2 regions of the Pseudonocardia yunnanensis genome follow, and region 2 is predicted to be linked to the other one. Evidence: predicted binding sites of a transcription regulator. Region 2 holds the regulator's gene; the other holds the start of a gene.
The links. Region 2 encodes HspR, which represses chaperone genes until heat shock. Its sites were predicted from a motif close to ANNTTGAGTNNNNNNNACTCAANNT; they were not measured.
Positions count from the first base shown of each region.

Region 1 (15,747 bases), on a different contig from region 2:
AGTACGGACGCTGGGAGGTGCGGGCCCGCGCGCAGCAGGGCACCGGCTACGGCGCGGTCATCCTGCTCTGGCCGGACGCCGAGGACTGGCCGGAGGGGGGCGAGATCAACTTCATGGAGATCCCCAAGGGGCAGCGCAACGAGAGTCACTTCGTCCTGCACTACAGCGAGGACAACAGCCAGATCGGCACCACCACACCCGGCGACTTCACCCAGTGGCACAACTACGCCGTGGAGTGGGGCCCCGACCACGTGGCCGGTTTCATCGATGGCCAGGAGATCTTCCGCAGCACCGACCCGAAGACCATCCCGCCGCGCCCGATGCACCTCGCGATGCAGCAGGACATCGGCCCCTACGGCAAGGACTGGATCCCGCCACTCGACGACACCACCCCGGCCCAGGTACAGCTCGAAGTCGACTGGGTGCGCATCTACGCCCCCTGAGACGGGCAGCACCGACCCAGAACGTGCGTCGGGGCCCTGGCCTGTGGGCCAGGACCCCGACGCGATCCCGAACTGACGCGTCACTCCCACCACGAAGCGACGTAGGGAAGGTTAGCCTGCCCTTCCTTGGGGCGCAAGGCCTCTACGCGCCGAACAGTCCCCGCAGTGGCCCCACCGCGAAGTAGCCGGCGAAGGCCACGGCCACCACCCACATCAACGGGTGCACGGAGCGGACACGGCCCGTGGCCGCGGCCAGCACGACATAGGCGACGAAGCCCGCTCCGATGCCGTTGGCGATCGAATACGTGAACGGCATGACGACGATCATCAGGAAGGCCGGCAGCGCCACCCGGAACTCGGTGAAGTCGATCTGGGTGATCTGCCGCATCATCAACGCCCCCACGATCACGAGCGCCGGCGCCGCGGCCTCGATCGGCACGATCGAGTAGAGCGGGGTGAAGAACATCGCGAGCAGGAAGAGCAGGCCGGTGAGCACGTTGGCCAGGCCGGTGCGTGCGCCCTCCGCGATGCCCGCTGCCGACTCGACGTACACCGTGTTCGACGACGCCGATGCCGCGCCACCGACCACCGCGCCCATACCCTCGACAATGAGGGCCTTGCCGACGCGGGGCAACTGACCGTCCGGGCCGACGAGCCCGGCCTGTTGGCCCAGTCCGGCCATCGTGCCCATCGCGTCGAAGAAGTTGGCCAGTACGAGCGTGAACACCAGCAGCACGACCGTGATCAGGTCGAGGTGGACGAACGCACCGAAGGACACGGCACCGACCAACGAGAGGTCGGGCAGGCCGATGATGCTGTCGGGAAGTGTCGGCACCGACAGCGCCCACCCCTTCGGGTTCGTGCCCGCCGACGGCCCGGCGTGCACGATCGCCTCGACGATGATCGCCACCACCGTGGTGCTGATCACACCGAGCAGAATCGCTGCCCTCACCCGCCGTGCCACGAGGACCGTGGTGATCAGCAGCCCGATCACGAACACGAACGTCGGCCACGACGCGATCGAGTTCTCGATGCCCAGGCTCACCGGCACGGTGGTGCCGGCCGCGTCGGAGATGCGCCGCACGAAGCCGGAGTCGACGAGCCCGATGAACGCGATGAAGAGCCCGATCCCCACGGCGATCGCAGCCTTCAGCTCCGGCGGCACCGCGTTGAACACCGCCGTGCGGAATCCGGATGCGGCGAGCAACACGATGATCACTCCGTCGATCACGACGAGACCCATCGCCTCCGGCCAACTCATGATCGGTGCGAGCGTGACGGCGACGAGCGAGTTGATCCCGAGTCCGGTCGCGATCGCGAACGGATAGTTGGCGACGAGCCCGAACAACAGCGTCATGATCCCGGCGACCAGTGCGGTGACCGCCGCAACCTGCGGGATTCCGAGAACGTTGCCCAACGCGTCCGGCTTGGCACCCGGTCCGCTCGTGGCGATACTGCCGAGGATCAGTGGGTTCAGAACGATGATGTAGGACATCGTCACGAATGTGACGAGCCCGCCGCGCAGCTCACGACCGACGGTGGAGCCGCGCTCGGACACGTGGAAGAGACGTTCGAGCACGCGCTCACCGTAGATCGATCGGGTGACGGACGTACGCTGGCGACATGGTCGAGCCACCGCCGCTCTCGCCCCGGCTGAGCCACGTCGGCACCGTGGCGGTAGTCGGCACGACGCTGTGGCTTGTCGGGGCAGTGGTCCTGCTCGCCGCGTGGGCCGTAACCGGCAGGCCACTGGACATCTGGTTCGCCACGTGCATCGCCGGAACGCTGCTCGGCGCGTTCGGGTACGGGGTGTACTCGTGGCAGCGGGCGGCCGTGCGGCGGGGTTCGCGCAGCGCCCAGCAGGGCCTGGAGTGAGCTTCTCCCACCGCATTAGGCTCGGGCCATGACCGACCGACCCACCGCCGTCGTCACCGGCGCCAGCTCGGGCATCGGGGCCTCCACGGCCTATGCCCTCGCGAAGGCCGGCTTCCACGTCGTACTCGGAGCGCGCCGCGTCGACAGATGCGCCGAGATCGCCTCCGAGATCGACGGCACGGCGGTGCGCCTGGACGTCACCGATCCAGAGTCGGTCGCCTCGTTCGCCGCCGCGGTACCCGTCTGCCGACTGCTGGTCAACAACGCGGGAGGCGCCAAGGGCCTAGAGCCGGTCGCGCAGGCCGACGAGGAGGACTGGCGCTGGATGTTCGAGACCAACGTGCTCGGCACCCTTCGCGTCACCAAGGCGCTGCTGCCTGCGCTGCTCGCATCGGGCGACGGGCACATCATCACGGTCACCTCGATCGCGGCCATCGAGGCCTACGACAACGGCGCGGGCTACACCGGGGCCAAGCACGCACAGGCGATGCTGCACCGCACCCTGCGCGGCGAGCTGCTCGGCCAGCCGGTGCGGCTCACGGAAATCCTGCCCGGACTCGTGGAGACCGAGTTCTCCCTCGTGCGTTTCGACGGCGACGCGGACCGGGCGGCCGGCGTGTACCGGGGCATCGAGGCGCTGACACCCGACGACGTCGCCGACGTGATCGCGTTCGCCGCCACCCGGCCGAGCAACGTGAACATCGACGAGATCGTCATCAAGCCGCGCAACCAGGCGAGCGCCACGCGGATGAAGCGGGAAGGCTGATGGCGATGCTGATCGAGTCCGGTGCCGTGCTCGAGAAGGTGGGTTCCGGAGCCGTCTGGGCCGAAGGGCCGGTGTGGCTGCAGGAGAGCAGGACCCTGCGCTTCAGCGACATCCCGAACAACCGGATCCTCGAATATTCGGAGCAATCCGGCGAGCTGCGCGTGTACCGCGATGACGTGGAGTTCACCAACGGACGCACGCTCGACCTCGACGGTTCGGTGGTCCAGTGCTCGCACGGCAGGCGTGCCGTGGAACGGGAGCGCGACGGCGTCGTCGAGTCCATCGTCGACAGGTGGGCCGGGGTGCGGTTCAACTCGCCGAACGACGTCGTCGTCAAGAGCGACGGCACCATCTGGTTCAGCGATCCCTCGTACGGGATCGAGAAGCCCGGTGAAGGCCACCCCGGCGAACTGGAGTACCGCGACCACTACGTGTTCCGGTTCGATCCGCGGGACGCATCGGTCACCCCGGTCGTCATCGACGTCGAGATGCCGAACGGGCTCGCGTTCTCGCCCGACGAGTCGCTGCTCTACGTCGCCGACTCGGGCGTCGCCCCGCCCGACGGCCGGCGTGACCCGAACCGGCCGGGCGGCCATTCGATCCACTGCTACGACGTGTTCGACGGCAGGCGGTGCAAGAACGGTCGCGAGTTCGTCGAGGTCGACCCCGGGCTGCCCGACGGCATACGGGTGGACGAGACCGGCAACGTGTGGACGTCGAGCCTGGACTCGGTGCAGGTGTTCAACCCGGCAGGCGAGCGGGTGGAGCGTGTGCCCGTGCCGGAGAAGATCGGCAACCTGTGCTTCGGGGGTGAGGACGGGCGCACCCTCTACATCGTCGCGACCTCGAGCCTGTACCGGATCCGCACCACGGTGCGGGACGCCGCTGCGGTGCTCCGCGGAGCGCCCGAGGGCCGGTAGCGCCGGCCTCAGCTACGAGGTCGTCTCCTCGGACTGCCTGCGCTCGGTGGCCGCGTCGGCGGGCGCATTGCCCTCCACCGCCTCCGCGATCCGCTCCTCGGAGTCGCGCAGGATCTCGACGGCCGCCGCCCGCCGGTCCTCTCCGCCGCGCTCGACCGCCAACTCCTCGGGGAGGGGTTCGGCGCGGGTGACCGCCTGCTCGCTCAGATCATCGGGGCGCATGCGGGCGCGTACCCCGACGAGCCGGGCGCCAACCGGAACTAGTGTCGCGGGAACGGGGTTCCTTGCCCGGATCCGGTGTCCAGACGGATGCATCGCAAGGCGGAGGAGGCGCCGATACCGCTGTTGTATCGGCGCCGACGACAACGCCGCGAGGCGCCGTCTGGGCGCCGGAGGCGGGTAAGACGACCTCGTTTCCTCGGCACTAGAGGGCGGAGAGCTTCTCCCACTGGTCCCAGCTGAGCGTCCAGTCCCAGATGTCGCCGTCACGCGCGGAGAGTTGGACGGGCGTGCCCGTCACCTCGACCGGGTCGCCGTAGAGCGCCGTGTCGTAGTAGGACTTCGCGTTGTCGATCGAGAGGTTGACGCAACCGTGGGTGACGTTGTCGGAGCCCTGCGCGGCCGCCGACGCCGGGTTGGCGTGGATGAACTCGCCGTTGTTGCTGATCCGCACCGCCCACTGCTCGACCGTGTCGTAGTTGTACTGCTCGCTGACCATCCGCTTGTCGGTGAACTTCTCGCTCACCACATGGATCCCCGAGCGCGTGTTGCGGTTGGGGTCGGTGCCGAGCCCGTAGCTCGCCGGGAAGTCGGCGATCTGGCTCCCGTCGCGGATGACGATCATCCGGTGGCTGTTGACGTCGGCCTTGACGATCTGCTCGCGACCGATCTCGAAGGTGGACGTGACGTTGGCGGCGCCGTAGGCGCCCTGCCCGTAGCCCACCCCGAAGAGCTCGGCCTTGACGGTGACGGTGGTGCCGCTCGGCCAGTACTCCTTGGGCCGCCAGTCGACCCGCGAGCCGCCGCCCTCGTCGGGCAGCCAGCCCCACGAGCCCTCCACGGGCACCGACGTGCTGATCGACAGGGCGTGTTCGACTGCGGCCCGGTCGGCGACGTGGCCGTTGAACTGGATGCGTACCGGTGCCGCGACGCCGACGGTGCGCCCGTCACCGATGTTGAGCGTGCCGCGCACGGTCTTCGCGGGCGAGAGGGTGGAGAACGATCCGTTCACCGGCTCGGACTTGCCATCGGTGCCGACGGCGCTGCCGCTCCAGGTGTAGGTCGTGCCGTAGGCGAGGGGACCCTCGGTGGTCCACTCCGTGTGCTCGCTGTTGAACGAGCCCTTGACCGGCTTCCCCTTCGGACCGGTGAGGGTGACCTCGTCGAACTTTCCGTCCCGGACCGTGGCCGTGGCCGTGGCCGTCGGGTTGGTGCTGTCCGAACCGGCCGCGGGCGAGTAGGAGACCTTGGCCACGGGAGCCGCGACCTGTGGAGGGTCCGGCTCCGGCTGCGCTGCACTCGAGACCGACTCCATGGCCTGCCGTCCGGCGGCGGTGGCCGCGGTGACCACACCCAGCGAACCGATCAGCACCACTGCCAGGACCAGCAGGATCCTCTTCATGAACTTCCCCTCACAGCACTTCCCGCAGGGAGAGAGACGCCCGGACCCCCCGCCCGGTTGCCCTGCAACGCTGCTCTGCGGAGCGTACGCATTGATCAGATCCGGCAGCCGACCAGCACCGGCTCCGGCACCAGTTCGATCCCGAACCGCTCCTGCACGCCGCGCCGCACGTCGCTCGCCAGCGCGAGCAGGTCGGCGGTGGTGCCGTCGCCGCGGTTGGTGAGGGCGAGCACGTGCTTGTCGGACAGCGCGACGCGCCCCCCGGGCCCGGGATGCCCCCTCCGGAACCCGGAGTGCTCGATCAGCCAGGCCGCCGGGACCTTGACCAGTCCCGGACCGGCCGGCCAGCGCGGCGCGCCCTCCGGAGCCTCGGCCTCCGGGAGCACGGGGTTGGTGAAGAACGAGCCGGCGCTCCACGTGTCGTGGTCGGCCGCATCGAGCACCATGCCCTTGCCGCGGCGTAGCTCGAGCACGGCCTCCCGTGCCGCTGCCGCCGGAACCCGCGAGCCGGGCTCGACCTCGAGCGCCCTGGCGAGTTCCGGGTAGCGGATCGGCGCGCTCGTGGCGTCGGTGGAGAGCGCGAGCCGGACGCGCAACACGATGGCGTCGTCGCGGCCCTTGAGGGCGCTGGTGCGATACCCCAGGCCCAACTCGTCCGCAGGCACGCGTTCACGGACGACGCCTGCGCCGCGGTCGTAGAGGTCGACGTCGAGGAGCAGTTCGGCGATCTCCACACCGTAGGCACCGACGTTCTGCACGGGGGTGGCGCCGGTCCTGCCGGGGATCCCGGAGAGGCACTCCAGTCCGCCGAGCCCATCGGCCACGCTGGCCGCGACGACCCCGTCCCAGTCCTCGCCCGCCTCAACCGTGAGCACCACGGAGCCGTTCTCGCCGTGTTCCACGGCCCGTCCGGTGCTGGCGATCCGCACGACGGTGCCCTTCCACCCCTCGTCGGCGATGACGACGTTCGACCCGCCGCCGAGCAGCAGCAGGGGCTCCCGGGATGTGTCGGCCGCCCGAACGGCCTCGACGACTGCCTCTGCGGAGGGCGCAGCGACGACCGTGCGCGCCGGTCCGCCGAGCCGCAACGTCGTCAGCGGCGCGAGCCGCGTGGCCACTTCAGGTACCGGCACGAGGGTCAACGGTAGCCTCCCCCTATGCCACGGGAATTCGACTACCGGTCCACGTGGCCGTACCCCGCCGACGAGGTGTACGCCACGATGACCGACCCCGAGTACCTACGCGCGCGGCTGGCGAAGATCGGGGGCCCGGGCGCGGCACTCCTGGAGCACCACCCCGATGCCGACGGCGTGCGCTACCGCCTGCGGCACGGGCTCGACTCGCAGGACATGCCGGCCGCGATCCGCACGGTGCTGCCGGGAAACATCACCATCGAGCGCGCCGAGAGCTGGAAGAAGCAGGGCCCGGGCCGTTACGACGCCACGGTGGCGGTGACGATCCACAACACGCCCGCCTCAGCCGCAGGTGGCATGCAGCTGCACGACGCCAACCCGGGCAGCGAGCTCCTCCTGCGCCTCGACATCAGCGTCAAGGTCCCCCTGATCGGCGGCCGGATCGAGGACGTCGTGGTCGGGCGGATCGGAGAGCTGTTCGACCTGGAGACACAGTTCACGCGCGAGTGGCTGGAGCAGCGACACTGACCACCCCGGCACGCTCCCGGGCTCGACGCCGCATTGCGGTGTCCACCAGCCAGAACGCGAGCCCGACCGCCGGCAGCACCCCGCCGAGCACCGACACCCCGAGCCAGCCGTTGCTCGCATAGGCCGCCGCCGACAAGCCGCTTCCCACCGCGCCGCCGAGGAAGTAGAGCGTCATGTAGGCCGAGTTGAGCCGGCTGCGCGCTTCGGGGCGCAGCGCGTAGACGATCGCCTGGTTGCTGACGTGCACGCCCTGCACGCCGAGGTCGAACAGCAGCAGCCCGATCGCGAGCGCCACCACCGCGCCGGCCCCTGGACCGGCGCCCTGGCCGATCAGCAGCCAGGCCAGCGTCGAGACGAGCAGGAACCCGCCCACCGCGTGGTGCGCCCAGCCACGGTCGGCCAACCGGCCTGCGAACCGAGCGGCCGCCGCCCCTGCCACGCCAAACAGGGCGAAGAGCCCGATGACGCCCTGGTCGAAGTCGTGCGGGGGTGCGGCCAGCATGAAGCCGATGCTGGTCCAGAGGGCGCTGAACGCCGCGTAGCTCGTCGCGCTGTAGACCACCCGCCAGCGCAGCACCGGCTCCTCGCGCAGCAGGGTGACGACCGAGCGCAGCAGTGCGAAGTAGTGCATCTTCGTGGTGGGTGGCAGCACCGGCAGCGTGCGCCAGAGCAGGACGACCGCCACCGCTGTGAGCACGGCACCGAGCACGAACACCGCACGCCAGCCGAGCGCTTGCGACACCAGCCCCGCCACGACCCGCGAGACCAGCACGCCGATCAGCAACCCGCTCATCACCGTGCTGATCGTCTTGCCCTGCTGGCCCTCAGGGGCGAGGTGCGCGGCGAAGGGGACGAGCACCTGCGCGGCCACCGTCGTGAGCCCGACGAGCGTCGCGGCCGCGCCGAGGACGCTCAGCGACGGGGCGACGGCGACGACCAGCATGCCCGCCACGGTCATCGACAGCATCGTGACGACGAGCTTGCGGCGTTCCAGCAGGTCGCCCAGGGGCACGATGGTGGCGAGCCCGAACGCGTAGCCCAGCTGGATGAGGGTGAGAACCACGCCGACCTGCGACGAGGTGGCGTGGAAAGCCTCGGCGAGTGCGTCTTCGAGCGGTTGGGCGTAGTAGTTGTTGGCGACGATGACACCGGTCGCGAACGTCATTGCGGCTACTGCGCGACGCCGGGTGTGGGCTCTGTCATCGGTGCCGTTTGCCCGTGAAGTCACGGGGAACAGGATGCGCTGCGGCTGCGCCGTCTAGGGCATGCCGTCTGCCACACCGCGTCGGCCACAAGGCACGATCCCCTTGTGGATGCGACCGCCGACCAGCGCTATGTGATCACCCTGAGCTGTCCCGACACCACCGGCATCGTGGCGAGGATCGCAGGCTTCCTCGCGGACGCCGGCGGCTGGATCACGGAGGCGGGGTACCACTCCGACCCGGACACCGGATGGTTCTTCACCCGCCAGGTCGTGCGCGCCGACTCGCTCCCCTACGGGGTCGACGAGCTGCGGGACCGCTTCGCCCAGGTCGCCGCGGAGCTCGGCGGGCAGACCGACTGGACGGTCACCGACACCGCGGTGCCCAAGCGCGCCGTGCTCCTGGTGACCAAGGAACCGCACTGCCTGCACGACCTGCTGGGCCGCGTCGCGGCCGGTGAGCTCCCGGTGCAGCTCGACGCCGTGATCGGCAACCACGACGAGCTCGGCGACATCGTGCGCGCGCACGGTGTGCCGTTCCACCACGTCGAGTTCCCGCCGCCGGGCAACGTGCGGTACGCGGTGGAGAAGGAGAAGGCGTTCGACGAGCTGAGCGGGCTCGTCGAGGGCTACGACCCCGACGCGATCGTGCTCGCCCGCTTCATGCAGATCCTTCCGGCCCAGGTCTGCCGGGCGTGGGCCGGGCGGGCTCTGAACATCCACCACAGCTTCCTGCCCTCGTTCGTCGGCGCCCGGCCCTACCACCAGGCATACGCGCGCGGGGTGAAGCTGATCGGCGCCACGTGCCACTACGTCACACCCGACCTGGACGCCGGACCGATCATCGAGCAGGACGTGATCCGGGTGGACCACAGCGACACCGCGAGCGACATGGTGCGCCGCGGCCGCGACATCGAGCGGCTCGTACTGGCCCGCGGCCTGCGGTGGCACCTGGAGGACCGGGTGCTGGTGCACGGCAACAAGACGGTGGTGTTCCGCTGACGACGCCCTGAACGTACGAACGGCACTCCCGTCCGATCCTTTCGGACGAGAGTGCCGTTCGTCGCGGGTAGGGAAATCAGGCGGCGGTAGCCACCTGAACCGGCTCGAGAGCCAGCTTCAGGACGTCGGCGACGTCGGCCACCGGGTGCACCCGCAGCTCACCGCGCACCGACTCCGGCAGATCGTCGAGGTCGGGCTCGTTGCGCTTCGGGATGATCACGTCGGTCAGCCCGGCCCGGTGCGCGGCCAACAGCTTCTGCTTGACCCCACCGATCGGGAGGACCTTGCCCTGCAGCGTGACCTCACCCGTCATCCCGACGTTCGACTTCACCGGTCGCCCGCTGGCGAGCGACGCGAGAGCCGTGGTCATCGTGATGCCGGCGCTCGGCCCGTCCTTCGGCACGGCGCCCGCCGGCACGTGGACGTGCAGCTTGCGCGACGCCAGGTCGCCGGCCAGGCCGCGGGAGCGCAGGTAGCTCAGCGCGATCGACACCGACTCCTTCATGACGTCACCCAGCTGGCCGGTCAGGGTCAGACCAGGCTCGCCCTCCATCGAGGTGGCCTCGATGAACAGCACGTCCCCGCCGGCGCCGGTGACCGCGAGCCCGGTGGCGACACCAGGCACGGACGTCCGCTCCGCCGTCTCCGGCGTGAACTTCGGCCGCCCCAGGTAGCCCACCAGAGCGTCGGCGTCGATGTGCACCGGACGCTCGACGTCCGACGAGTCGACCTGCACGGCGACCTTCCGCAGGACCTTCGCCAGGCCACGCTCCAGCTGCCGCACACCCGCCTCGCGCGTGTACTCGGCGGCGATCATGCCGAGTGCGACCTCGGAGAACTCGACGTCGGACGGCTCCAGGCCCGCCTTCTCGACCTGCCGCGGCAGCAGGTGGTCGCGCGCGATGGCGACCTTCTCCGCCTCGGTGTAGCCGTCGAGCGTCACGATCTCCATCCGGTCGGCCAGCGGGCCGGGGATGGCCTCGTACACGTTGGCCGTGGCGAGGAACAGCACGTCCGACAGGTCGAGGTCGACCTCGAGGTAGTGGTCGCGGAACGTGTGGTTCTGCGCAGGGTCGAGCACCTCGAGCAGCGCCGCGGTCGGGTCACCCCGGAAGTCGCTGCCGACCTTGTCGATCTCGTCGAGCAGCACGACCGGGTTCATCGAGCCCGCCTCGCGGATGGCCCGCACGATCCGGCCGGGCAGCGCGCCGACGTAGGTGCGCCGGTGCCCGCGGATCTCGGCCTCGTCCCGCACACCACCCAGGGCGACGCGGACGAACTTGCGGCCCAGGGCCCGCGCGACCGACTCACCCAGCGACGTCTTACCGACGCCGGGCGGGCCGACCAGCGACAGAACGGCACCCGACCCACGTCCGCCGACCTTGTCGAGGCCACGGCGGTTGCGCCGAGCCCGGACGGCCAGGAACTCGATCAGCCGCTCCTTGACGTCGTCGAGGCCCGCGTGGTCGGCGTCGAGGATCGCCCTGGCGGCCACGAGGTCGTCGGTGTCCTCGGTGGTCGTCGTCCACGGGATGTCGAGGACGGTGTCCAGCCAGGTACGGATCCAGCCCGATTCCGGGCTCTGGTCCGACGCACGCTCCAGCTTGCCCACCTCGGTGAGCGCGGCCTTGCGCACGTGCTCCGGCAGGTCGGCGTTCTCGACCCGTGTGCGGTAGTCGTCGGCGCCCTCGGGCTCGTCCTCACCCAGCTCCTTGCGGATCGCGGCCAGCTGCTGGCGCAGCAGGAACTCGCGCTGGGTCTTCTCCATGCCCTCGCGGACGTCGTTGGCGATCTTCTCGGAGACCTCCTGCTCGGCGACGTGCTCGCGCGTCCACTCGATCAGCAGTTCCAGCCGCTTGACCGGATCGGTCTCGGCGAGCAGCTGGGACTTGTGGTCCAGGTCGAGGTAGGACGCCCAGCCTGCCGTGTCGGCGAGCTGGCCGGGGTCGGTGATCTGCTGCACCGAGTCGATGACCTGCCAGGCACCCCGCTGCTGCAGGATCCCGATGACGAGGGCCTTGTACTCCTTGGCGAGCTCGGTCGCCTTGCCCGTGACGGGCGGGTCGGGGATGGGAGTCGCCTCCACCCACAGGGCGGCACCGGGGCCGGTGACACCGGACCCGATCTGCGCGCGGCCCTCACCGCGCACCACGGCCGCGCGCTCTCCACTGGGGAGCCTGCCGACCTGCTCGAGGACGGCGATCGTGCCCACTGCGGCGTACTTGCCGTCGAGGCGCGGAACGATCAGGACCTTGCGATCGACGCTGTTCGCTGCATCGACCGCTGCCTGCACATCCGGCTCGTCGAGCCGGACAGGAACCACCATGCCGGGCAGCACCACCGAGTCGGCGAGCGGAAGCACCGGCAGCTTCAGCGTCTCTGTCATGCCCCAGTCAACGCTTACACCGTTGAACGAATTCCAGCTCTCAAGTAAGTCCGCCAGCAGCGAACACAGGAAGCTTGAGCCGCTCCGGCTCTACTCTGTTGACGGTCCACACCTGATGAACGGAAACCGTGGCCAGAGCTCTTCCGACGGAAGGCCTGGTCGTGGAGCCGGGCCTACCGGCCCAGGCCGTCGACCACTTCCGCGCCGCGCAGCCGAGCCGCCAACTCCCCGGGCAGGGCGAGCTTCGAGTGCCGCACGCCGCTCCCGATCACGACGGCGGGTGCTGCCGCCACCGCAGCGTCGACGAGCACCGGCCAGTCTTCGGGCAGGCCGATCGGGGTGATCCCGCCGTACTCCATGCCGCTGCGCGCGACGGCGTCGTCCATCGGCGCGAAGGAGGCCTTGCGCGCGTTCAGCCGCTTGCGGACCAGCCCGTTGACGTCGGCACGAGTGGTGGCGAGCACCAGGCAGGCCGCGTAGCGGGTCTCCTCGCCGCGCCGACCGGCCACGACCACGCAGTTGGCCGAGCCGTCGAGCGGGGAGCCGTAGGCCTCGCAGAACGCCGCTGTGTCGGCCAGCCCCGGGTCGATCTCCGCGACGCCGACCAGCGCAGCGTCGGCAGGATCTAGCAGCTTGAGGGCGTGAGCGACGGGCTCACCCAACAGATCGGGACGGTCGAGCGCGGGGACCGCCTCCAGCGAGCCGAGGACGGACCAGTCACTCACCAGCGATTACCGCCGCCCTGCACGCCCACCACCGCGGGCTTGACGTCGACGATGTAGACGAGCACGGCTACCAGAGCCGCCAACCAGAACAGGGTGCCGCTACTGCGCGGACCTCCCTGGAACACGACCAGCACCAGCACACTGGCACCGGTGATGCCGAGCCAGGCCGGCTTCGTGAGCTTGTCGGCCGCGGTGAACGCGTCGGCACGCTGCATCAGGGCGTGAATGAAGGCATAGGCACCCACGGGGATGGCCAGCAGCCACAGCGCCCACAGCACCCAGTCATCGAGGTCGTACAGCAGGCTCACACGGGCAGCCTACCCTGGACGACCACGACACAGCGCCCCTGAGGAGCAGGAGATCCTCAGGGGCGCTGTGTCGAATGACCGGGTGCGCACGCGGCAGGCCAGGTCAGCTCTTCGGACCCGTGCCGTTCGTCGTGCCGGTCCGGCGGGTGGCCGGGCGGCGAGTGGCATCCTTGGGGGCCGTGCGGTTGGCGGCCCTGCGGGTGGCACTGCGGGCGTCGTGGGCCAGCTCGTCGCCGGCCTCGTTGATCGCGCCGGCCGTCTCGGCACCGGCCTTGGCCACGGCCTTCGACGCGTCACCACTCACGTCGGCGACCTTGTCGGCGGTGCGCCCGCCGATGAGCTTGCTGGCACGGGCCACCCGCTCGCCGGTGGACCGGGTCTGGGTGGTCACCGTGGCCAGGGCCTTGGTGGCGGCATCGTGGGCGTCGTCGACCAGGCCGTCGACACGCGCGTCGAGCTTCTCCGTGTAGGAGCCGAACGTCGCGAGTGCCTGCTCCACCTGGGGCTGCTTGCGGATACGTCCCCAGGTCTTCTCACCGCGCTCCGCGAAGCCGGCGTAGGCCTGCTCGGCCTGCGCGCGCAGCTCCGCCACGGTCTTGCGCAGCTCCTCGGATGACAGGCGCTGCGGCAGCTCGGCGACGCGGTGCTGCACGTCCTCGGCCTGGGCCGAGGCACGCGTGCGGGCCACGGCGGCGCGGGCACGGGCGATCTCGGCGGCCTTGGACACGGCGGAGACGGCGATCTCCCCTGCGCCCAGGACGGCGAACAACGGGGTGCGGGCGACCTCGGCACGCTCGGCGGCGTTCTTGGCGGCCTGCTCACGGGCCTTGCGGACGTCCGCGGCGGTAGGTAGTGACACGGGCATGATGATCACTCCTCGTCAGGATGATTCGGTGGTGTGGCCGGGGGCGACGTGCTTGCCACCCTCCTGCCGGAAGGACTGGTAGATCTCGAGGAGCACCTGCTTCTGGCGCTCCGTCAGGGTCGGATCAGCGAGCACGGCGTCGGTGACGTCGCTCGCCGGCCTTTCGTCGAGAATCCCGGCCTTCACGTACAGGGCCTCCGCGGAGATACGCAGCCCCTTCGCGATCTGCTGCAGGATCTCGGCCGACGGCTTGCGCAGCCCCCGCTCGATCTGACTGAGATAGGGATTGCTGACGCCGGCAGTGCGAGCCAGCTGGCGCAGCGACACCTGCGCACTCTCCCGCTGGCTGCGGATGTAGCCGCCGATGTCGTCGACGGCCTGGCCGACGGCCTGGCCCGCCTGTTCGACGACCTGGCCGACATGCTCGACCGCGTGTCCGACGCGCTCCCCGGGCCCGTCCTGTTTCGGGGCCCTCGGTACTGGCACGTCCGATCACCTCCCGTTCGCGCCGCCGACTTTACCCACGAACGCTAGCTGTTGCAAGCACAGAGCTTGCACGATGCGTGGCCTTCGTCACCGGTTCGAGCAGCAAGGACTCGCCACGGGTCGAGTTAGGTGTGCTTGCTAAAGACTGCACCGGCGAGACGGGAGGCCACCGTGCGCTGTCGCACAGTCGCGGAGAGCCACCGGCGCTACGAGCCGAACGCCAGCTGACCGACCGTGTAGATGACGAGCCCGGCGAGCGCGCCGACGACCGTGCCGTTGATGCGGATGAACTGCAGGTCACGTCCCACCTGCAGCTCCACCTTGCGTGAGGTCTCCTCCGCGTCCCAGCGCTCGACGGTGTCGGTGATCAGCGTGGTGATCTCCGCCCGGTAGTGCCGTACGACGTAGCCGGCCGCGTCGGCCAGCCAGCCGTCGACCTTGTCGCGGAGCTCCGTGTCGTTGCTGAGGCGGGTGCCGAGTGCGATGAACCCGTCGCGTACCCGGTTGCGCAGCGCGCTCGACGGGTCGGCGGCGGCGTCGAGGATCATGCCCTTGACGGTGCTCCAGGCCTGGCCGATGAACTTCTGCACGTCCGGGTGCCCGACGATCTGGAACTTGATCCGCTCAGCGCGCTCGATGGTCTCCGGGTCGCGCTGCAGGTCGGTGGCGAACTCGACGAGGAACCGGTCGACCGCCTTGCGCAGCGGGTGCTCGGGGTCGGTCTTCACGTTCCACGCGAAGTTCTGCACCTCGAGGTAGACCCGGTCGGCGATGAGGTCGTCGACGAACCTGGGCGACCACGACGGCGCCCTCTCGTGCACGACCCGCAGGACCATGTCGTGGTTGGCCGTGACCCAGTCGTATGCGCGGTCGCACACCAGGTCGACCAGGCGCAGGTGCGACCCGTCGGCCAGCACGCCCTCCAGCACCGTGCCGAGCGGCGGCCCGATCGGGCGCTCCAGGAGCTTCGGCACGAGGATCTGCTCGATCACCTCCTGCACGTCCTCGTCGCGCAGCACGGTGACGACGCCGCGGGCGGCCGTGGCGAGCTCGGCGGTGATGCGGGAGGCGTTGGCCTCCTGGCCGATCCACGCCCCCACCCGCTGCGACACCTGGACGCGGGCGAGCTTGTCGCGCACCACGTCCTCGGCCAGGAAGTTCTCCCCGACGAAGTCGCCGAGGCTGTCGCCGATCATGTCCTTTTTCGTCGGGATGATCGCGGTGTGCGGGATCGGCAGCCCGAGCGGGCGCCGGAAGAGCGCGGTGACGGCGAACCAGTCGGCCAGCGCGCCCACCATCCCCGCCTCGGCCGTGGCGCGGATGTACCCGATCCACGCCGGGCCGTCGTTGACCTCCCACCAACGGGACACCAGGAAGATGACCGTGGCGAGCAGCAGCAGCCCAGTGGCGAAGCGCTTCATCCGCCGCAGGTCACGCACGCGGGTGGCGGCGTCGATCCGGCCGAAACCCAGGCCGACCTCGACGACA
Region 1 is NZ_BAAAUS010000023.1:233,517-249,263, reverse strand. It holds gene ABD743_RS20985 (glycoside hydrolase family 16 protein) at 1-443, shown strand, start outside; gene ABD743_RS20980 (NCS2 family permease) at 586-2,022, opposite strand; gene ABD743_RS20975 (DUF2530 domain-containing protein) at 2,067-2,318, shown strand; gene ABD743_RS20970 (SDR family NAD(P)-dependent oxidoreductase) at 2,347-3,084, shown strand; gene ABD743_RS20965 (SMP-30/gluconolactonase/LRE family protein) at 3,084-4,004, shown strand; gene ABD743_RS20960 (hypothetical protein) at 4,017-4,226, opposite strand; gene ABD743_RS20955 (L,D-transpeptidase) at 4,429-5,625, opposite strand; gene ABD743_RS20950 (UDP-N-acetylmuramate dehydrogenase) at 5,721-6,758, opposite strand; gene ABD743_RS20945 (DUF2505 domain-containing protein) at 6,783-7,286, shown strand; gene ABD743_RS20940 (MFS transporter) at 7,255-8,451, opposite strand; gene purU (formyltetrahydrofolate deformylase) at 8,596-9,489, shown strand; gene lon (endopeptidase La) at 9,566-11,875, opposite strand; gene ABD743_RS20925 (YbaK/EbsC family protein) at 12,049-12,600, opposite strand; gene ABD743_RS20920 (DUF2516 family protein) at 12,597-12,899, opposite strand; gene ABD743_RS20915 (hypothetical protein) at 13,012-13,767, opposite strand; gene ABD743_RS20910 (helix-turn-helix domain-containing protein) at 13,789-14,139, opposite strand; gene ABD743_RS20905 (DUF445 domain-containing protein) at 14,466-15,680, opposite strand.
Region 1: a site for HspR is predicted at 11,947-11,971, ahead of lon (endopeptidase La). Genes of this name have one in related genera too.

Region 2 (15,747 bases):
TCTCCCGGCTCGAGGACGTGATCACCCCCGAGGAGCTCGACGCCGTGGTCAGCGGCTACGCACGGGCATCCGGGTCGTCGAGCGAGCAGGTGAACCGCCCGTCATGAGCGGACTGAGCCTCAGGCGCCTTCCACCGAACCAGGCGGCAGGAAGTTCACGTCGTGCTGCGCGGAGAGCCGCACGACCTCGGCCGGGTCCTCGAGGTTGTGCAGGTTGTCGAACAACGCCGCGAGACGCCCGGCGGGGCTGACCCAGAAGAGTCCTCGCGTCGGCACCTCGCCGCGGTTGTAGTACGCGTGAGGGAGGTTCCTCGGCATCCGCACGGTGTCGCCGGGCCCCGCGGTCTCCCACTGGCCGTCGAGGTAGAGCGTGAACACTCCCTCGAGCACGTAGATGTGCTCGTCCTGGGTGGGGTGCACGTGCGGGGGCACGCCGGTGCCGGGCGGGTCGTAGGTCTCGAACGCGAAGCTCGACTCGCTCGCGGCCTTCATCGAGTAGGTGTGGCCGAGCACGTTCCACACCTTCTTGTTCATGCCCTCGCTCGCGAGCGTGATGCCCTTGGGCAGCGGGCCGAGCACGATCTCCTCGCCGGTCATGTCCCCTCCAGGTCGTGATCTCCGTGTCCGCGTCCGTGCGATGTCACAGCAGATCCGTACCGCACGCAAGGCACGAGGCCCCGATGGCGAGAACTTCGGGCACAACGGGGAGAGTGCTGGGCCGGTCCGATGTGGACCGACCCGGCACCCTCCCCGTTCGTCAGGCAGCTCGATCAGATCGTGGCGGGCATCGCCCGGCCGACGATCAGCCCACCCATGCCACCGCTCGCAGTGGGGTCGAGGTCGACGCGCACGGTGTCGCCCTCGCGGATGTCGCCGGACAGCAACTCCTTCGCGAGCGCGTCACCGATCGCCGACTGCACGAGCCGCCGCAGCGGCCGCGCCCCGTAGACGGGGTCGAAACCGTTCATGGCCAGCCATTCACGGCCCGCGTCGGAGACCTCCAGCGTGAGCCGCCGCTTCGCCAGCCGGCGACGCAGCACGTCGAGCTGGATGTCGACGATGTGCGTGAGCTCCTCCGTGGACAGCGCGTGGAACACCACCACGTCGTCGAGCCGGTTGAGGAACTCCGGCTTGAAGTGCCGCTGCACGATCGCCATCACGGCGTCCTTGCGGCCCCGATCGTCGAGCGACGGGTCGGAGATCGCCTGCGTGCCCAGGTTGGACGTGAGCACGAGGATCGTGTTGCGGAAGTCGACGGTGCGGCCCTGACCGTCGGTCAGGCGGCCGTCGTCGAGCACCTGCAACAGCGTGTCGAAGACGTCCGGGTGCGCCTTCTCGACCTCGTCGAACAGCACCACCGTGTACGGACGGCGCCGCACGGCCTCGGTGAGCTGGCCACCCTGGTCGTAGCCCACGTAGCCGGGCGGGGCACCGACGAGCCGGGCGACGCTGTGCTTCTCCGAGTACTCGCTCATGTCGATGCGGACCATCGCCCGCTCGTCGTCGAACAAGAACTCGGCGAGCGCCTTCGCCAGCTCGGTCTTGCCCACGCCGGTGGGGCCGAGGAACAGGAACGATCCGGTGGGCCGGTTCTCGTCGGCGATCCCCGCCCGCGCCCGGCGCACGGCGTCGGACACAGCACGCACGGCCTCGGCTTGGCCGACCACCCGCTTGCCGAGCTCGTCCTCCATGCGCAGCAGCTTGGCCGTCTCGCCCTCGAGCATGCGTCCCGCGGGGATACCGGTCCAGGCGGAGACGACGTCGGCGACGTCGTCCGGGCCGACCTCCTCCTTGAGCATCACGTCGGCGTCGGGCGCGGTGACGGCCGTGGCCTCGGCGAGCTGCTTCTCCAGGCCCGGGATCTTCCCGTAGCGCAGCTCAGCCGCCTTGCCGAGATCGCCGTCGCGCTCGGCGCGCTCCGACTCCCCGCGCAGGGCCTCGAGCTGCTCCTTGAGCTCACGCACCGACTCGATGGCGCCGCGCTCGTTCTGCCAGCGCGCGGTGAGCGCGGACAGCTTCTCGCGCTGCTCGGCGAGCTCGGCACGCAGCGCAGCCAGCCGCTCGACGGACGGGGCGTCGGACTCCTTCTCCAGCGCCATCTCCTCGATCTCCAGCCGACGCACGGCGCGCTCGACCGTGTCGATCTCCACGGGACGGGAGTCGATCTCCATGCGCAACCGCGATGCAGCCTCGTCGACGAGGTCGATCGCCTTGTCGGGGAGGAACCGGGCGGTGATGTACCGGTCGGACAGCGTGGCCGCGGCCACCAGCGCGGCGTCGGTGATCCGCACGCCGTGGTGCACCTCGTAGCGCTCCTTGAGCCCGCGCAGGATGCCGATGGTGTCCTCCACACTGGGCTCGCCCACCAGCACCTGCTGGAAGCGGCGCTCCAGCGCGGGGTCCTTCTCGATGCGCTGCCGGTACTCGTCGAGCGTGGTGGCGCCGACCATCCGCAGCTCACCACGGGCCAGCATCGGCTTGATCATGTTGCCGGCATCCATCGCGCCCTCGCCGGTGGCACCCGCGCCGACGATCGTGTGGAGCTCGTCGATGAACGTGATGACCTGGCCCGCGGAGTCGGTGATCTCCTTCAGGACGGCCTTCAGCCGCTCCTCGAACTCACCGCGGTACTTCGCGCCGGCGACCATCGACCCGAGGTCGAGCGCCACGACACGCTTGCCGCGCAGCGACTCGGGGACGTCGCCCGCCACGATCCGCTGGGCGAGCCCCTCGACGATCGCCGTCTTGCCGACGCCGGGCTCACCGATGAGCACCGGGTTGTTCTTGGTGCGCCGCGACAGCACCTGCACGACGCGGCGGATCTCGGTGTCGCGCCCGATCACCGGATCCAGCTCGCCCTTGCGGGCCCGCTCGGTGAGGTCGACGCCGTACTTCTCCAGGGCCTGGTAGGTGCCCTCGGGGTCGGGGCTCGTCACCCGCGAGCTGCCGCGGACCTTGCTGAACGCCTCGCGCAGCGCCTCCGGCGTGGCTCCGTGACGGCGCAGCAGGTCGGAGACCTGGCTAGGCGCAGACGCCAGCCCGAACAGAAGGTGCTCGGTGGAGACGTACTCGTCGCCCATCTCCGTGGCTAGTTGCTGAGCAGCGGTGATCGCCGCGATGGCATCGCGGGACAGCTGCGGGGCGCTCACCGTGGCACCTGCCGCCGAGGGCAGGCGGTTGCCGAGCTGCGCGAGCTCACCCCGCACGGCCGCCGGATCAGCACCCACCGCCGTGAGCAGCGGCACCGCGATCCCGTCACCCTGGGCGAGCAGAGCTCCCAACAGGTGCGTCGGGCCGACATCGGGGTTGCCGGCGAGCGCAGCAGCCTGCACGGCGGCCGAGATGGCCTGCTGCGCCTTGGTGGTGGGGTTGAAAGAGTCCATCCCCTGTACCTCCTGCATCGTCGCCTGGGCACCATCGTGCCCGTCGCTTGGAAGAACGTAAGGAAAGTTGAGTCTGTTCCGCTCAAGGCAAAGCCGGACCCCTGCCTCGGCGATACTTCCGGCCGATGTCTGACGATGTGCTCCTGACCAGCTTGCTCACTGCGGTGACCTCCGCCCCTGACGACGTTCCGCTCCGGCTGCATGTGGCCGGGCTGCTGTCCGAAAGAGGCCGGAGCGCCGAAGCTCTGCAGCACTGCATCCAGGTACTGGCCCGCGACGCGTCCAACACCGACGCGATGGGCCTCCTGCAACGACTGACCAGCGGGATCACAGCGCCCCCCACCCCGGACGTCGCCGCCGCGCCCCCGCCTGCCGAACCGGCCCCCGTGGCGCCACCGGCCCCCGACAGAACGGGGCAGCACCGGCTGCAGGGCTACGACTGGACGCACGCCGAGGAGGAGGTCGCCGGCACCCCGGAGCCGGTGCTCGCCCACGGCGAGTCGTCACCGGTCGTCGAGGATATCGAGCAACCCGGCATCCGGCTGGCCGACGTGGGCGGCATGGAGGACGTCAAGCAGCGCCTGGAGCTCGCCTTCCTCGGACCCATGCGCAACCCGGAGCTCGCGAAGGCCTTCGGCAAGACCCTCACGGGCGGCCTCCTCCTGTACGGGCCTCCCGGCTGCGGAAAGACCTTCATCGCCCGTGCTGTCGCCGGCGAGCTCGGGGCGAACTTCTTCACCGTCGGCATCTCCGACGTCCTCGAGATGTACACCGGTCAGAGCGAGCGCAACATGGCCCGGATCTTCGCCGAGGCCCGGCGCCGCGCTCCTTGCGTGCTGTTCTTCGACGAGCTCGACGCCCTCGGCCAGAAGCGCTCGCAACTCAGCCACGCCAGCAGCATGCGCAACACGGTCAACCAGATGCTGAGCGAGATGGACTCCCTGGGCGGGAACAACGACGGCGTCTTCACCCTCGGTGCGACCAACCACCCGTGGGACATCGACAGCGCCCTGCGCCGCCCCGGCCGGTTCGACCGCATGGTGCTCGTCCTGCCGCCGGACGCGCCTGCACGCGCCGCGATCCTGCGCTACCACCTGCGCGACCGCCCTGTGGCCGAGGTCGACCTCGACCGGATCGTCCGGCTCACCGAGCACTTCTCCGGGGCCGACGTCGCGCACGTCTGCACCACGGCAGCCGAGCGGGCCCTCGCCCTATCCATGCAGATCGGCCGGCTGCACGCGCTGACCACGAAGGATCTGGAGGCGGCCGTGAAGGAGGTCCGGCCGAGCACCGGAGCGTGGTTCGCCACGGCCCGCAACGTCGTCGCGTTCTCCAACTCCGACGGCGACTACGACGACCTCTCGGCCTACCTACGAAAGCACAAGAAGCTGTGACGACCGCGTTCGACCGCGTGGAACAGCTGCGCCTCCTCGGCCGGTTCGACGACGCCGAGCGGGCCGCGCGCGAGGCACTCGCCGCCTCCCCGAACGATCCCGGGCTGCTCCTGGGGCTGGCGGCCGTGCTGTACGAGTCCGGGCGGCTCGTCGACGGGCTGGCCGCGGCCGAAGCAGCGGCGGCCGCCGCTCCGGAGTTCGATCGGCCCCACGTGGTGCGGGCCGCGCTCCTCTCCGGACTCGGCAGGCACGAGGAGGCCATCGAGGCCGCGTACCGGGCGGTGACACTCGCCCCGGAGGAGACCCCGGGCGCCACGATGTACGCCGAGGTGTTGAAGCAGGCCGGGCGGCTGCCCGAGGCGGCACAGGCGGCCCAGCGGGTCGTGCAGCTCGCTCCGAACTCCCCGGCATCGCATTTCCTGCTCGCCGATGTCACCAGCGACCTCGGTGACCGGGAGACGGCCCGCCAGGCGTACGAGGAGGTGCTCCGGCTCGATCCGCAGCACGCCGTGGCCAGGCACGACCTGGCCGTACTCGACGCCAGTCGGCACCGCCCCGCGCAGGCTCTGCGCGGGCTCATCGACGCCGGCATGCTCGCGCCCGGGATGCCCAAGGTCATGCGGACCATCACGGCGGTGCTCTGGCAGTTGTCCTGGAGGCTGCGGATGCTGCTCGGGCTGGCCACCGTGGCGGTCATCGCCGCCGGCGGCGAGGATCCCCTCGACTCGACGTGGTCGGGCCGCATCGCCGCGGCCGTCACCTTGGCGATCGCGGGCGGACTGACGTGGTGGACCGTCCGGGACCTCCCCAAGCAGACCCGGCCCGTGGTCCGGGCAGCACTGCAGGGGGACGGACCGCTGCGCCTCACGTACGCGGCCGTCGCTGCCTGCGTGTTGCTTCTCGCCGTGGTCCTGATCACCGGGGTCGGGGTGTTCGCTGCGCTGGTGTGGCTGGTGCTGGGTCTGCTGGGCGGCCTGGCGATCGTCGTGAGAACGGTGCGCCGGTTGCGCAACGGCTGATCCCGGCCACCACCGGCGGACCCGCCCGCTCGGCGTCATTGCACGTCCGGGTGGCACGGCCCGAATGACCGTGCGCCGAACGGTCGGCGGTGGGGACGAGGCATTTCGGCCACCACACGATCTGGTCCAGGCACGGAGGGTCTCCAAGGCGCTGTCGGAGCGTTAGGCTGCCTCGGCCAGGGACCCCCCTCCCTCGCCCCCCGATCATCGAGCAGGAAGAGTCGGCCATCCATGACCGCTGAACAGTTGCTCGCTGCCGACCTCCCCAGCGTCGGTGCGCCCCGCAGCGAGCAGTCCGGAATGGTCGAGCTCATCCGGTCCAGCTTCGCGCTGGTCGAGCCGCACATGGACGACCTCGGGCGGTACTTCTACGCCACGCTGTTCCAGATCGCGCCGCAGACCCGCGACCTTTTCCCGGTCAACATGGAGGTGCAGCGCAGCCGCCTGCTGCGGGCGCTCGTGCACGTCGTCCAGATGGTCGACCAGCCCGACGACCTCACGCCCTTCCTCGAGCAGCTCGGACGTGACCACCGCAAGTTCGGGGTGCTCGCCCAGCACTACGACGCAGTGGGGGCATCGCTGCTCGGCACCATCAGCCACCACGCCGGCGCTGCCTGGACGCCGGAGGTCCAGAAGGCCTGGTCCGAGGCCTACGGAATCGTCGCGAACGCCATGATCAGTGCCGCACAGGCCGAGCGAGGCCCGGCGTCCTGGCTCGGGCGGGTGGTCGACCACCGACGCGTCGGCTGGGACCTCGCCGTGATCACGCTGCAGACCAGCGAGCCGATCCCGTACCGGGCGGGCCAGTACCTGAGCGTGGAGACGCCCCAACGGCCACGCCTGTGGCGCTACCTGTCCCCGGCCAACGCTCCGAGGACCGACGGCACCCTCGAGTTCCACGTCCGCGCCGTCGACGGCGGATGGGTGAGCCGGGCGATCGTCGCCCACTCCCGGATAGGCGACACCTGGCGGATCGGGCCGCCGATGGGTCGCATGCACGTCGAAGCCGGCACCGGACGTGACCTCCTGATGGTCACGGGCGGCACCGGCATGGCTCCGATCAAGTCCCTGCTCGAGGACCTGTCCACGCGCCCTGAGCAGCCTCGCACGCAGGTGTTCGTGGGCGGCCGCACGTGGGACGACCTGTACGACTTCCCCAGCCTGCGACGGCTCTCCTTCAGCAACACCTGGCTCGACGTGATCCCCGTCGTCGAGAAGGACGAGGGCGGCTCGGGCGCCGAGCGGGGCACCCTGGCCGACGTCGTCACGCGCTACGGAGCGTGGGCCGACCACGACGTGCTGGTCTGTGGGTCACCGGCCATGATCCGCGCCACGGTGTCCCGGATGCTGGTGGCGGGCACACCCCTGGACCGCATCCGGTACGACCCGTTCACGATGGACTGATCCGGCCCACCACGCACACGTCTTGGCCACCGCGCACACGTCAGGACGTCTGTGCGGTGGTCAAGAGGTATGTGCGGTCAGCTCTGCTTCTCTTCGCGGCGCGGTTTCGGCCGCCACACCACCAAGGCCTGGCGGCGGTCCACCGGCACCAGGTCCCGTCGGTACGAGGCATGCACGCTCGCTGCTGCCTGCTCCGCCGCGGCGTGGGCGGCCATCAGCTCATGTGTCAGCTCGTCCAGACGGGAGCGCAGATCGTCGACGAGCTGCTCCAGCTCGATGATCCGCTTGATGCCCGCGAGGTTCACGCCCTCCTCCTGGGAGAGCCGCTGAACCTCGCGGAGCAGAGCGATGTCACGAACCGAGTAGCGCCGCCCGCCGCCCGCCGACCGGCCGGGGCTCACGAGCCCCAGCCGGTCGTAGCTGCGCAGCGTCTGGGCGTGCAGCCCGGCCAGCTCCGCCGCCACCGAGATGACGAAGATGGGGCTGTCCGGGTTGGCGCCCGGGGGTAGCGCCGGGCCGCCGGGGGTGGTGCTCACGACCCGCTCCCGAGCAGATCGGCGCGCGGGTCGAACGACTTGGTGGCCTCGGCGTAGGCCTGCAACGCCTCGGTGGCACCGTCGTCGAGCGATTTCGGCACGGCCACCTCGACCGTGACGAGCAGGTCACCGGTCTTTCCGCTCTTGCGTTTCACACCGCGCCCGCGCACCCGGAACGTGCGCCCGCTCGAGGTGCCCGGGGGAATCCTGAGCGACACGGTGGAGCCGAGCGTGGGCACGGTCAGCGTGCTGCCGAGCGCCACCTCGGGGTAGGTGACCGGCACCGTCAGCGTCAGGTCATCGGAGTTGCGCTCCGACCGCCCGAAGAGCCGGTGGGGCGTGACGTGCACCTTCACGTACAGGTCACCGGCAGGTGCACCACCCCGGCCCGGTTCGCCCTGCCCCTTGAGCCGGATCTGCTGCCCGTCGGCCACACCGGCCGGAACCCGGACGGTGAGCAGGCGGGTGCGGGTGCTGACACCGTCGCCCCCGCACTCGGGGCACGGGTCGTCGATGATCCGACCAGTGCCACGGCAGTCGCGGCACGGCTCGGAGAACGCGAACGCGCCCTGGCTACGGCTGACCAGGCCGACGCCACCACAGGTGGGGCACTGCCGTGGCGTGCTGCCCGGCCTTGCACCGGTGCCACCGCACCGTTCACACCGGCCCGGCGACGACAGCCGCAGCTGCACCTCCGCACCGCGGACGGCGTCGTTGAAGTCGATACGCAGCTCGCTCTCGACGTCGGCACCACGCTGCGCCCGAGGGCCCGTGGTGGTGCCGGCCCCGGCGCGGTTTCCGAAGATCCCACCGAGGATGTCGCCGAGCCCGCCGGCCCCGCCTGCGCCGGCGGACCCGGCACCGGCCCGGCCGAACAGGTCGTTCAGATCGAAGCCCTGGCCGGCCGCGCCGCCACCGAAGCCGCCGCCGGGGAAGCCCCCGCCGGCTCCGTAGCCGCCGCCACCGGCGAAGAGCGCACGCGTCTCGTCGTACTCACGGCGCTTCTTCTCGTCGGACAGCACCCCGTACGCCTCGGACACGGTCTTGAACCGCGCCTCGGCGTTGGCGTCACCGGGATTGGCATCCGGGTGGAGCTCACGCGCAAGCTTCCGGTACGCCTTCTTGATGTCGTCCGCGGACGCGCCGGAGGTGACGCCCAGCTCGCGGTAGAAGTCCTTCTCGATCCAGTCGCGCTGGGTCACTCCGCCTCCTTCGCGTCTTTCAGAGCCCCTCAGCGGGGCCGGGTTCAGTTGTGGTGGTCAGCGGAGGCTGGGTGGTGCCGTCGTCCGGGCGGTCGGTGACCGCCACCATCGCGGGCCGCAGTACGCGGTCGGCGATGCGGTAGCCGGGGCGGAGAACCGCCGAGACCACCGTGACGGTCGGTCCGCCGGACCCACCGCCCTCGTGCTGCACGGCCTCGTGGATCGACGGGTCGAAGGGATCACCCTCCAGCCCGAACGGCTCCAGCCCGAGCTTCTGCACGACGGCGACGAGCTTGTCGGCAACGGCCTTGAACGGGCCGGTGAGATCGCCGTGCGCTTCGGCGCGGTCCAGGTCGTCGAGCACGGTGAGCAGTTCGGAGACGAACTGCACGCGCGCGCCGACGAGCACGCTCTCGCGATCGCGGTCGACACGCCGCCGGTAGTTGGCGTACTCCGCGCTGACCCGCTGCAGGTCGGCGGTGCGCTCGGCGACCTGGGCGGCGAGCTCCGCAGCCGCGAGGGCGTCGGCCGCGGTGTCCGGTGCCGGTGCCTCCGGGGCGGTCCCGGCCGACTCCTCGGCCGGGACGCGCACCTCACCGGTCACCGGGTCGATCCGGCGCCGGTTCCGGACCACGACCCGCTCGCCCTCTGCGCCGTTCTCGCTGCGCTCGTTGCGGTGGTCGCGTTCGGTCACTTCTTGTCCTTGTCCTCGTCGACGATCTCGGCGTCCACGACGTCGTCGTCGGCGCTGCTGCTGCCCTGGGCCTGGCCGCCGTCGGCGCCCGGAGTGGCGGCACCCTCGGCACCCGGCTGCTGATACAGCGCGGCACCCATCTTCTGGGACTCGGTGGCGAGCTTCTCCATCGACGACTTGATCGCGTCGGTGTCGGTGCCCTTCAGCGCGGCCTGCGCCTCACCGAGAGCAGCGTTGACGCTGTCCTTGACGTCGCTCGGGAGCTTCTCCTCGTTCTCCTTGACGAACTTCTCCGTCTGGTAGACGAGCGACTCGGCCTGGTTGCGGACCTCGGCCTCCTCGCGGCGCTTCTTGTCCTCCTCGGCGTGCTGCTCGGCCTCACGCATCATCCGGTCGATCTCGTCCTTGCCCAGGGCGGACCCGCCGGTGATCGTCATGGCCTGGCTCTTGCCGGTGCCCAGGTCCTTCGCGGACACGTTGACGATGCCGTTGGCGTCGATGTCGAAGGAGACCTCGATCTGCGGCACGCCACGCGGGGCCGGCGGCAGGCCGGTCAGCTCGAACATGCCGAGCTTCTTGTTGTAGGACGCGATCTCGCGCTCGCCCTGGAACACCTGGATCTGCACGGACGGCTGGTTGTCGTCGGCCGTCGTGAAGATCTCCGACCGCTTGGTGGGGATCGTGGTGTTGCGCTCGATGAGCTTGGTCATCACGCCACCCTTGGTCTCGATGCCCAGGGACAGCGGGGTGACGTCGAGCAGCAGGACGTCCTTGACCTCACCGCGCAGCACACCGGCCTGCAGGGCGGCGCCGACGGCGACGACCTCGTCCGGGTTGACGCCCTTGTTGGGCTCCTTGCCGCCGGTGAGCTCCTTCACCAGCTCGGTGACGGCCGGCATGCGGGTGGAACCACCCACGAGCACGACGTGGTCGATGTCGCCGACGGAGATGCCGGCGTCCTTCACGACCTGGTTGAACGGCGCACGGGTGCGGTCGAGCAGGTCGGAGGTGATGCGCTGGAACTCGGCCCGCGACAGCGTCTCGTCGAGGAACAGCGGGTTCTTGTCGGCGTCGACCGTGATGTAGGGCAGGTTGATCGTGGCCGTCGACTGGCTCGACAGCTCGATCTTGGCCTTCTCAGCGGCCTCACGCAGCCGCTGCATCGCCATCTTGTCCTTGGTCAGGTCGATGCCCTGGCTGTTCTTGAACTTGTCGACGAGCCAGGTGATGATCCGCTCGTCCCAGTCGTCACCACCGAGGTGGTTGTCGCCGTTGGTGGCCTTCACCTCGACGACGCCCTCGCCGATCTCCAGCAGCGAGACGTCGAACGTGCCGCCACCGAGGTCGAAGACCAGGATGGTCTGCTCCTTCTCGCCCTTGTCGAGCCCATATGCCAGAGCGGCAGCGGTGGGCTCGTTGACGATCCGCAGGACGTTGAGGCCCGCGATCTGGCCGGCCTCCTTGGTGGCCTGGCGCTGGGCGTCCTCGAAGTAGGCGGGGACGGTGATGACCGCGTCGGTGATCGTCTCGCCCAGGTACGACTCGGCGTCGCGCTTGAGCTTCTGCAGCACGCGCGCGCTGATCTCCTGCGCGGAGTACTTCTTGCCGTCGATGTCCGGCGTGGTCCAGTTGGTGCCGATGTGACGCTTGACCGACCGGATCGTCCGGTCGACGTTCGTCACGGCCTGGTTCTTCGCCGACTGCCCGACGAGCACCTCGCCGTTGCGGGCGAAAGCGACCACGGACGGAGTGGTCCGGGCGCCCTCCGAGTTGGCGATGACCGTCGGCTCGCCACCTTCGAGGACGGCGACGACGGAGTTGGTGGTCCCGAGGTCGATGCCGACCGCACGAGCCATGGTGATTGCCTCCGAGTAGCTTGAGTTCGGTTCGCTCAAGTCTTCCACGGTACCGACCGGGCCTGCGATGCGCCCTTGAGTCGGTCCCGCTCAACTTGCTCGTTCCGTCCAACGCGGTTCCCGGCGCGGGTGTTCCCGCTCCGTCGCGCGGAGGCGACCGGCAGCTCCTACAGGGCCTCGGCAGGGCGCGGTTCGATCCGGCCTGCGGAGGCCGGGGGCAGCGGATCGGTGACCGGTGCGAGCACGCGGTGGTTCTCCGGGTCGGGCACCACCTGGTCTGCGCTGTCGCGGTACTCCAGCTCCCCGTCCGGGCCGAGGTCGGCCACGTAGCCCGCGGCCGCGAGCTGCTCCTCGTCCAGGTCGACCAGCAGCTCCCAGCGGCTCGCCACGACGAGGTAGTCGGGCCATGGCAGGTCCCCGTAGGCGTCGTGCAGGTCGGCGAGCAGCCCCACGAACACCTGCTGCCACCGCAACGGCATCGACTGGGCGAGCGAACGCGGCACCACCAGGTAGTCGTCGTTGGCGCCACGGGCAGGCCGATCGAGGTAATCCTGCAGCGGGGTCGTGGATGCCGGGACGGAGGGTTCGGGTGGCATTGCTACTCCTGCTCTTACGCGGACGCCGGTCAGGACCCTAAGCGCGGTTCGGTGATGTACCCGGGCGAGTTGCCAGCGGCACGAGCTCCGAATAGTTCCACGGCACGGGCTGCACCCGCACTGATTGCCCGGTGTACGGCGCCTCCACCATCTGTCCGTTGCCCATGTACAGCATCACGTGGTGGATGGTGGACGGATCGGACGGATCGGTGGCGTAGAAGAGCAGATCCCCCGGCTGTGCCTGCGAGACGGGGACGTGGCCGCCCGCGTAGAACTGCTGACGCGACACCCTCGGGAGGTTGATCCCGGCCGACTGGAAGGCGCGCAACATCAGGCCGGAGCAGTCGTACGTGTTCGGCCCGGTGGCGCCCCACACGTAGGGCTTCCCGACCTCGTCGAGGGCGAAGGCGATCGCCGCCCCGGCAGCTCCCTGGGGGAGCATCGCCGTCTGCCCGCACCCGGCCGGATCGCTCACGTCAGCAAGCTGCTGGACGAGATCGGAGGCCAGGCCCTCCCACTTGGCGTACGCGTCGGGGAAGGCCGAGCGCTGCACGATCTGCGCCGCCACCGTCACCGGCATGTCGGCCCATCCGGGCACGGCGAGGAGGCGCTGGATGAAGATCGTGGTGCTGTAGACGGGGTCGGTGATCTGGCTCGGCGCTCCCCACCCCTGCGAGGGCCGCTGCTGGAAGAGTCCGAGCGAGTCCCGGTCGCCGTAGTTGATGTTGCGCAGGGTGGACTCCTGCATCGCCGTGGCGAGCGCGACGAGCCAGGCCCGCGGCGGGGCACCCATGTTCCGGGCGGTCTGGATGATGATCGCGGCGTTGCGCCGCTGCTCGTCGCTCAGGTTGCTCGCCCGGATTCCGGAGCTGCCCCCGGCGAGCCCGGCGTCACAGGGCCCGTACGACTGCGAGCGGCCGGCCCCGCTCCCCGTGCTGAACAGGACGAACCCGACTCCGAGGAACAACCCCAGTGCGGCCGCAATCGCGACGAACGGGATGAGGAGCCGCAGCGGCCGGAGCAGGTTCATCGCCGGTCCACGGCCCTCAGGTCCGGTCGTAGCCGGCGACCCGCCAGCCCTCGGTGTCGGTGTCGACCACGAGGACGAGCAGCGTGAGCGCGTCCGTGGGCACCTCGACCTGCACCGAACGCGGGGAGACCCGCACCGCGCGCGGCTCCCCCGTGACCCGGGTGGCCGGGATGTTGCCGGGGTCGACGCCGCTGAGCACCCCGAGGTACTCGTCGGTCGTGGTGGACCGCAGCCCGTCGAGCCACTCGTCGGCGGTGGTGCCGGCCGGTGGCCGCACCCACGCGGCGGACCAGCGGGCCGCCACCGAGAGGGCGGCCGCCGGGGCTTGCGACAGCGGCAGGTTCTTCGGCTCGAGTTCCGGCACGGGCGGTAGCGCCGTCGGGGCCGGCGTCAGCGGGACGGCAGGCGATCCCGGGAGCCGTGGCGCCGAGGAAGCCGGGTTCGAAGGGGACTCCGGGCCGGTGAGCAGGCCTCGCTCGGGCGAGCGGCCGGCCAGCGAGGTGACACCGAAGCTGACCCCGCCTGCCACCGCGACGACCACGATCACCGTGATCACGAGCCGGGCCGGGGACTGAAGTGGCCACTGCCAGATCCCGCGGTAGGCAGCAGCCCGTCCGCGCGGCGACCTAATCGGCACGGCTGGTCCCGCCGCTCGGGCTGTAGGCCGCCGGCGCCGAACGCGGCCGGTAGATGCGGTACACCGGGACGCCGTCGACCAGTTCGGCCTGCACCGGACGCGCTCCGCCCGGGCGCAGCGGCACGGAGTCCGGGCGGCGGTAGATCACGCGGTCGTCGACCTCACCGGGATCGGCCCAGCTCGGCCTCGACCCACCGGCGCGCGCACCGCTGGGCCCGGCGGGGAGTGCCGGGCGACGGGCCGCCGGAACGAGCAGGGGAGCAGGCGGCGCGTCGGACTCCGCTCGCCTGCGCGCCGGCCGGGCGCCCTGCTGGGTGGGGATCCGGATGCCCGGCTCGGCCTCCGGCCGCCCGCCGTCGGGATACGGGTAGGCCGACGCCGCATCGCGTCGCTCGTTCCACCACCGGGACTGCCGGTCCTCGGTGGGGCCGCCGCGCATGCGCAGCCAGACCCGGGACATCGGCCCGGAGCCCGCCCCCGGCACGATCCCGCCGAACTGGTCGCGGGTGAGCGACACCATCGACACGAGCCGCCGGAACGGCCGGGCCACGGCCCAGAGGACCACCGTGACCACGCCCGTGACGAGCAGCCCGAGCCAGAGATCGACGCCGCTGCCGGGACGGAACAGCGACACCACCAGCAGCGCGTGGAGCCCGGCCAGCGCCCCCACGACCAGGGTGTTGACGATCGCCGCGCCTGCGACGCGCAGCACCGCCGGGAGGATGTCGGGCTTGAGCACGGCCACCACGGCGACCGCGGGCGCGGTCATCACCAGAAGCCGCAGCAACAGCATCGCGACCAGCACGAGCACCTTGGACAGCAGCTGGAACAGCGCGATGCACAGCGCCTGCACCACCGCCAGGAGCCCGGCCCCGATGCGGCTCCCGGACGTGCCCTGGAAATAGGAGTACCGGTCGCCCATGCGACCTGCGAGCGCGGCGAAGTCGGCCTTCTTCTGCTCGGCGAGCTGCACCGTGTCGCGGCCTTCGGCGACCTCGGGCTTCGTGAACGTCTGCGCGCGCAGCAGGTCGCGCCCCAGCTCCTTCGCCTGCGGCACCTCGGGGGAGCCGAACTCGCCGCGCAGCCAGTTCTGGTAGATCACCTGGTCGACCAGCACGGTCGGCAGGGTGTCCCGATCGCCGAGCCCGACCTGGCCGAGGAAGCCCTGCTGCATGTCGGTGACCCCGTTGAGCAGCAGGGGGTCGGCCGCCTTCGCCCAGTCGACCGGAGCGAGGTACGCCGCCGAGCCGATGAGGAGGGCGAGCGCCGCGAACCCGGCGCGCTGCGTCTGCCTTGCGAGGTCCCCGCGCAGCGCGAGCACGAGCAGCAGCACCGCGAGGATCAGCAGCACCGGGCCGATGAACGTGGTGAACACGGCTTGGTACATCGCACGGGTGCCATCGCTGATCAGCTGGTCGAGCGGGGCGAGCACCTCTCCGCCGTCGGCGATCAGATAGTGGGCCCAGTTGACCCCGGCGACGAGGAACTTCGCGACGTTGAAGGTCTGGTTGCCCAGCCAGGTGTCGGTGCTGGTGGCCGGGTTGACGACCGCGCCTGCGCAGCCGAGGTCGTAGTTGTGCCAGACGAGGCCGGCGTACCCGACCTCGTCGTAGACGCTGCCGGGCTCACCCACCCCGTAGGTCGGCGGATCGAGCGAACCGACCAGTCCGGTGCCAGGGCGGTCCGGCTCGGGCGACTCCTTGCAGTCCAGCGACTGCGCGAAGGCAGGCGACCCGATCAGCACCGAGCCCGCGACGAGACCGACGACGATCCCGAGGGCCACCCGGCGACGCGGCCGGACGTCACCACGCCTGCGACGGCGCCGGCGTCGAAGGTCGACCAGAACGGCTGCGCCCAGCACCAGCGCCACCGGCAGCCAGGCTGCGACCGGTGGAGGCCCCCCGGGCATCACCGACGGGCCTCCCCGACCGCCCGGACACGCTCCTGGCCCTGGCTCGCGGAATGTCCGCCGCCGTTGTCGTCGGTGGGGCGTCGGT
Region 2 is NZ_BAAAUS010000006.1:277,761-293,507, forward strand. It holds gene ABD743_RS07545 (flavin-dependent oxidoreductase) at 1-107, shown strand, start outside; gene ABD743_RS07550 (cupin domain-containing protein) at 120-596, opposite strand; gene clpB (ATP-dependent chaperone ClpB) at 770-3,382, opposite strand; gene ABD743_RS07560 (AAA family ATPase) at 3,508-4,776, shown strand; gene ABD743_RS07565 (tetratricopeptide repeat protein) at 4,773-5,795, shown strand; gene ABD743_RS07570 (globin domain-containing protein) at 6,027-7,199, shown strand; gene ABD743_RS07575 (heat shock protein transcriptional repressor HspR) at 7,277-7,735, opposite strand; gene ABD743_RS07580 (DnaJ C-terminal domain-containing protein) at 7,732-8,937, opposite strand; gene grpE (nucleotide exchange factor GrpE) at 8,957-9,631, opposite strand; gene dnaK (molecular chaperone DnaK) at 9,628-11,487, opposite strand; gene ABD743_RS07595 (hypothetical protein) at 11,655-12,083, opposite strand; gene ABD743_RS07600 (C40 family peptidase) at 12,121-13,113, opposite strand; gene ABD743_RS07605 (hypothetical protein) at 13,130-13,750, opposite strand; gene ABD743_RS07610 (hypothetical protein) at 13,740-15,659, opposite strand; gene ABD743_RS07615 (ATP-binding protein) at 15,659-15,747, opposite strand, start outside.